2 regions of the Desulfitobacterium sp. LBE genome follow, and region 2 is predicted to be linked to the other one. Evidence: riboswitches for the same ligand, from Rfam matches in the RefSeq annotation. Region 2 holds a riboswitch; the other holds the start of a gene.

Region 1 (3,411 bases), 2.1 Mb from region 2:
CCCATATGACGGTGATTGAGAATATTCTCCTGGGGCCTGCAAAGGTACAGAACAGGGAGCGCAGCCAAGTCATGGAGCAAGCCAAGGCCCTTTTGGAAAGAGTGGGGTTATTCGATAGAATGGACGCTTGGCCAAGGGAGCTATCCGGAGGCCAGAAGCAAAGAATCGCTATCGTCAGAGCCTTATGCATGAATCCGGAGATCATGCTTTTTGATGAGGTGACAGCATCCCTTGATCCGGAAATGGTCCGGGAAGTTCTTGACGTGATGCTGGGCCTGGCCAAACAGGGAATGACCATGATCATTGTCACTCATGAGATGGGCTTTGCCCAAGCCGTCGCCGACCGGGTCGTCTTCATGGATTCAGGTACTATTTGTGAAATTGCCGGTCCCCAGGAGTTCTTCAATAACCCACGCACCGAGCGGGCGAAGCAATTTCTTAATATATTTCAATATTAGTGCCGGTGCGCCAGGCGGGTGCAGCAATACTGCAGCCTTCCGCAGCGTTCCATAGGTTTTCACAGTGCCGGGCAACTAGAGCCAAAGGAAAGCTATAAAAATATCCCAAAAAGAAGAGAAGAAAGGTTGAGAGAAAAGATGAAAAAGATGATCAGATCCCTGGCCCTCGTTCTGGCCGGAGCGTTGCTCTTGGGCGGACTTGTGGGGTGCGGCCAGACAGGCGGCGACCAAGCCAATAATGCCAACAACGCCTCCCCAGCAGGCTCCCTGGAAGAAATCAAGCAGCGGGGAACCCTGCGGATTGGGGTGTTCAGCGATAAGCCGCCCTTTGGTTATGTAGATGCCAATGGCCAGAATCAAGGCTTTGATGTGGAAATCGCCAGACGCTTCGCCAAAGACCTTTTAGGGGACGAATCCAAGGTAGAGTTCGTATTGGTGGAGGCTGCCAACAGAGTACCTTATCTGGAATCCAACAAGGTCGACATTATTATGGCTAATTTCACAGTGACAGAAGAAAGAAAGCAAAAAGTGGATTTTGCCAACCCCTATATGAAAGTTGCCCTGGGGATCGTCTCACCTGACGGAGCCTTGATCACCTCTATCGACCAGCTTCAAGGGCAGAAGGTTATTGTCAATAAAGGAACCACGGCTCAGGATTATCTGACCAAAAACCACCCGGATCTGGAACTTCTTAAATATGATCAAAACACGGAAGCCTTTGAAGCCTTAAAAGATGGCCGGGGAGCCGCCTTAGCTCATGACAATACGGAAGTCCTCGCCTGGGCCAAATCCAATCCGGGCTTCACCGTAGGTGTACCTACTTTAGGCAGCACGGACACCATTGCACCGGCAGTAAAGAAGGGCGACACCGAACTCTTAAACTGGATCAATCAGGAGCTGGCAGAGCTTGCTAAAGAAGATTTTGTAAGGAAAGCTTATGAAAAAACCCTCCTGCCCGTGTACGGGGACGATGTAAAACCTGAGGAGCTGATTGTCGAAGGCGGGAAACTTTAAGCCCAGAGTATATATATCTAAATATATATCTAAGGATAATAAGGAGTAAGACGGTTCTCATCCTGCTTTAGCCGGGGAGAGCCGTCTTCTGTTATGAAAAAGATCTGAAAAGGAGCCGCAAAAGCCTCAGAAAAATGCTGAAAAGCTACGCGACTCGTACAATCCCTCTACAATAATTTTGTTATAGAGCAGATTGACATTAGTGCCAAGATGTAATAATATAGTGCCAATGACGATTTTCATCGTCATCAACTAAATACAGCCCATTTCTTATCAAGAGTGGTGGAGGGACTGGCCCGATGAAACCCAGCAACCGGTATTCAGATGAATACAACGGTGCTAATTCCTGCGATGGAAGCATTGATAGATGAGAGAGGAATTTTTGGTGATACCCTCTTTCTTGGAAAGAGGTTTTCTTTATTTTAAAGACAAACCCATTCAGAATGAACGAAGAATTTTCTAAGTGTAGCGAAGGGAGAATACTATGCCGATCAATGTACCCGATGGCCTGCCCGCAGCAGAAATACTCACCAAAGAGGATGTGTTTATTATGGAAGAGAGGCGTGCCGAGCATCAGGACATTCGCCCTCTCAGTATTGTCATTCTCAATCTCATGCCCAATAAGATCGTAACCGAAACACAGATTCTCCGGCTCTTAGGGAATTCCCCCTTGCAAGTGGATATTACCCTGCTTTACCCGGAAACCCATCACTCCAAGAATACCCCGGAAGAATACCTGATTAAGTATTATCAGACCTTTGACAGCATCAAAGATCAGAAATTTGACGGCATGATCATTACCGGGGCCCCTATCGAGCAGATGCCCTTTGAAGAGGTTGATTTTTGGCCGGAGCTGCAGAAGATTATGGACTGGAGTAAAGCCCATGTCTTTTCCACTCTTTTCATTTGCTGGGGAGCCCAGGCCGGGCTTTACCACTTCTTTGGTGTTCCCAAGTATCCTTTGCCGGCGAAGATGTTCGGTGTTTTCCCTCATACCTTAAACCGCAAGGATGTCCGCTTGCTCAGAGGTTTTGATGACGTTTTTTATGTGCCTCACTCCCGGCATACAGAAGTCAGAAAGGAAGATATCGTCAAGGCGCCGGAGCTGGAGATTCTTTCCGAATCTGAGGAGTCCGGAGTCTACCTGATCGGGACCAAGGGTGGCCGGCAGATTTTTGCCACAGGTCATTCCGAATACGATCCCCATACCCTGAAAGCGGAATATGATCGGGATATGGCCCTGGAGCTCCCCATCAACATTCCTCAGAACTATTACCCCGGGGATGATCCCAGGAAGACGCCTCTCGTCAAGTGGAGAGGGCATTCTAATTTGCTTTTTGCCAATTGGCTCAATTACTATGTCTATCAGGAAACACCCTATAACCTTGAAGAACTGGGCAATAGATAAAATACAAATACCACGATAGAAAGAAGGATGTCGGATGCCGGATTATACAAAAGATAGGGAGGCTGCTTGGCAGCTTCTCAACGAGTATGTAAAAAGTGAAACCCTATTGCGTCACTCCATGACAGTGGAAGCGGTGATGCGCCATTTTGCTTCCCTTTATCAGGAAGATCCCGACCTTTGGGGAAATATCGGCTTATTGCATGATATTGATTTTGAGATGTACCCAGATCAACACTGCCGCAAAACCCGGGAGATCCTCACCCCCCAAGGCTTGCCGGATGAATTTATCCGGGCTATTGAAAGCCATGGCTACGGTCTGGTCCATGATGTGGAGCCCCGGGAGAACGTGGAAAAGGTCCTGTTTACCATTGACGAATTGACAGGTCTGGTCTCAGCCACGGCTTTGCTCCGTCCCAGCAAGAGCCTTCACGACCTGACCGCTAAATCTGTCAAAAAGAAATGGAAGCAAAAGAGCTTTGCGGAGAATGTCAACCGGGAAGTGATCGAAGCTGGAGCCAACCGCTTGGGCAA
Region 2 (3,411 bases):
GGGTTTGACGAATTCAAGCACTTCGGCATGGGGAACGGGGGTAGCGCCTACTTTGATCGTCACAGGCTCATTGGCATTACCGGAGGCGGGTGGGGTATCGGTTTTCTGAGGGGTGCTTCCGCACCCGGTAAGTACCAAGGATAGGGCTACTACGGAGCCGATAATTAAAGTCGAGAGTTTACGTTTCATTCTTATTTCCTCCTTAAATTCTTCTTTCTTTTCCTCTGAAGATACACATGAAGACATTTTTTGTGAGATACCCTTCATTGTGAGATACCCTTCATTGTGAGATACCCTTGAGAAGATATATGCTCAAGCCTCCTCCCCAAAGAACTTGACAGGAGTACCGGTATCGCCCGCCATGAATTTGAGTGAGCGCTTGGAACATGCTTAGTGGTTACTAATCCGGCGAGCCAGTTTGGTGCCAAAGAGTTGAACCAATTGGACGATAATCACGAGAATGATGACGGTCATAATCATCACGTCGGTCCGAAAACGTTGATGCCCGTAGCGGATAGCCACGTCTCCTAAGCCACCGGCTCCTATGGTCCCCGCCATGGCGGTATAGCCGACGACGCTGATCGTGGTGATGGCGGCGCCTAAGATGAGAGAGGCCTTGGCTTCAGGCAAAAGAACTTTACGGATAATCTGCCAAGGGGAAGAGCCCATGGATAGGGCCGCTTCAATGACTCCGTAAGGAATTTCTTTAAGCGAACTCTCCACCATGCGGGCCACGAAAGGTGCTGTGGCAAAGACCAGAGGGATTATTGCAGCGTCGGTACCGATGTATGTGCCCATGATGGCTTGAGTGACAGGAATCAAAGCCAGAAGCAAAACGATAAAAGGTGCCGAGCGAAAGATGTTGATCACTGTGCCGAGGGTGCGTTCTATCCAAGGATTCGGCGAGATATGATCGGGAGAAGAGATGACCAGAATGACCCCCAGAGGAACACCAAGAAGATAAGCCAGCAGAGTAGAGGCCATAACCATGTATAGGGTCTCTCCTGTAGCAGGGACCAGAAGTTGATAGATGGTTTCCCAGTATTGAGGGTTGGTAAAATCAAACATTTTGGATCACCTCCACTTTGAGTTCGCGCTGGGCTAGATATTGATGAGCTAAAGCCAGTTGTCCGGGATCTCCCTGCAGCTCCAAGGTTAAGGTGCCAAAGAGAGTGGAGCGGAGGTGGTCGATGCTTCCATAAAGGATATTGGCCCGAACCTCGCATTCTTTCATAAGGTCGGCAATGATGGGGTCCGATGCCCGTGAACCCAGGAATTGGATGCGCACAATCTGAGAATTGGGATGAGTGGCCAGTTCACGAAGCAAATCTTCAGGGAGTTCATTGGGAAATACAGTGGAGATGAATTCCTTGGCGACGCTGGACTGGGGTTGAATAAAGACGGATTCCACAGGCCCTTGTTCAGCGATTTTTGACTCATGGATGACGGCCACATCGGTGCAGATCTCTTTAACCACTTTCATTTCGTGAGTAATCATAATAATGGTTAAGCCGAAACGCTGATTGATATCCTTTAAGAGATTCAAGATAGATAAAGTGGTTTGGGGGTCAAGGGCGGAAGTGGCCTCATCGCAAAGGAGCACTTTAGGGTTGGTGGCCAGCGCACGGGCAATCCCCACTCTTTGCTTTTGACCGCCGCTGAGCTGGGAAGGGTAGACATGGGCCTTATCCTCCAAGCCTACTAGGGGAAGCAGCTCCTTAACCCTCTCTTCTATCTCTGGTTTTTTAAAACCGGCAATTTCTAAAGGAAAAGCAATATTATCAAAAACGGTGCGGGACTGGAGCAGATGGAAGTGCTGAAAGATCATGCCGATCTTTTGGCGGACTTGCCGGAGCTCTGCCGCGGACATCGCTGTTAAATCCTGACCATCGATGATGATTTTACCCCCGGTGGGCTCTTCCAAGCGATTGATGCAACGGACCAGGGTGCTTTTACCGGCACCGCTTAAACCGATGATGCCGTAAATCGCTCCTTTGGGAATATGCAGGGAGATATCTTCAATGGCTGTAACTTGCTCTTTGCGGGAGGTGTAAACCTTTGTTAAGTTCTCAATTCTAATCAACGCTGTTCCCCCTCGTTAGGTTCTAACTGAATATAACAAAAAACTCCACGAGGAAATCCGCAGAGTTATAGTCGGGTTTCCTCTCATCTCCCAGTATTTCCTGCAGGATTTAGCACCGTGCATTTTCATGTCGGTTGCCGGGTTTCATCGGGCCAGTCCCTCCACCTACTCTGGATAAGAGTGTTTATTAACTTTGTACCAAGTTTCAGTCGAAATCTTGATAGACATTATATTAACATAAAGCATAGAGTCTTGGCAAGTAATTTTTTCAATAGAAAGTTCTGGCAGGTTAAACAAATTTTCTGAAGAGAGGCTATGAATATTGACAAGGGCCCTATACTTTAATAAATTAAAGTATAGAAGTATAAGGAGATGATCGATGATGGATGAATATAAAGACGATGATTTCAAGGGAATTGATCAGCGCCTGCGTGATTCCTCAACGGATGCGCTTTTTGACGCTATTTTATTATTAAAGGATCGGGAAGAGTGCTATAGGTTCTTTCAGGATATCGCTACGGTGGCGGAGATTAAGTCTTTGGCTCAGCGTCTGGAAGTGGCCAAACTTCTGGAGAAGAATGTGACCTATACCACCATCGCCCAATCCACAGGGGCTAGTACGGCGACTATCAGCCGGGTTAAGCGGTGCCTGTACTTTGGGGCCGACGGTTATCAGATGGTCCTGAAGCGTCTGGAGGAGAAGGAAAAGGGGGGGGATTAATATGCTGCGAAGTTCTCTGGGCTTAAGAATCCCGGAAGGGATGCATGATCTTCTTCCTGATGAGTTAGCCTTACAAGAGCGGGCAGAGGCCTCTGCACTGGATTTATTCAAAGCCTGGGCTTATCAGAAGGTTGTCACTCCGACCTTGGAGTATGGGGCATGCATCCAGCCGGTCGAAGAGGAAGGGGATAGTTTTTTTAAGCTCTTTGATCGTCAGGGCCATGTCCTGGTGCTGCGTCCGGAGTTAACCACTCCCATCGCCCGGATGGTCAGCACCCGGATGCGGGGGACTGCCTTTCCTTTGCGCTTATGTTACGCAGCAGATGTCTTCCGCTATTCTAAATCTCATAAACAAGAATTCAGGCAGGTGGGAGTGGAGCTGATTGGCTCGGCCTCTCCTGCGGCAGATGCCGAAGTGGTCGCCTTAGCGATTGAAGCTCTCCGCAAAATCGGCGGCATGGACTTTCAAATCAATTTGGGACATATGGGGATCTTTACCGGTATTATGGCTGAGTTAGGGGTTCCTCAGGAATTCCAGCTCCATTATCAGGAGAAGCTGGCCCGCAAGGATTTTGTGGGGATTGAGCGGTTGGTTAAGGACTACGGT

What was found. Region 2 has a riboswitch for S-adenosylmethionine ahead of DESLBE_RS09530 (methionine ABC transporter ATP-binding protein). Riboswitches for the same ligand answer to the same signal wherever they lie in the genome.
Region 1: it holds a riboswitch for S-adenosylmethionine, as region 2 does, so the genes downstream of both, metA (homoserine O-succinyltransferase) here and DESLBE_RS09530 (methionine ABC transporter ATP-binding protein) in region 2, are expected to answer to the same signal.

The regions. Positions count from the first base shown of each region.
Region 1 is NZ_VLKD01000001.1:4,088,489-4,091,899, forward strand. Features, by position in the region: gene DESLBE_RS19305 (amino acid ABC transporter ATP-binding protein) at 1-458, shown strand, start outside; gene DESLBE_RS19310 (cysteine ABC transporter substrate-binding protein) at 597-1,472, shown strand; SAM riboswitch class I at 1,740-1,846, shown strand; gene metA (homoserine O-succinyltransferase) at 1,957-2,880, shown strand; gene DESLBE_RS19320 (HDIG domain-containing metalloprotein) at 2,915-3,411, shown strand, end outside.
Region 2 is NZ_VLKD01000001.1:2,012,990-2,016,400, reverse strand. Features, by position in the region: gene DESLBE_RS09540 (MetQ/NlpA family ABC transporter substrate-binding protein) at 1-189, opposite strand, end outside; gene DESLBE_RS09535 (methionine ABC transporter permease) at 391-1,068, opposite strand; gene DESLBE_RS09530 (methionine ABC transporter ATP-binding protein) at 1,061-2,083, opposite strand; SAM riboswitch class I at 2,164-2,264, opposite strand; gene DESLBE_RS09525 (YerC/YecD family TrpR-related protein) at 2,463-2,804, shown strand; gene hisZ (ATP phosphoribosyltransferase regulatory subunit) at 2,806-3,411, shown strand, end outside.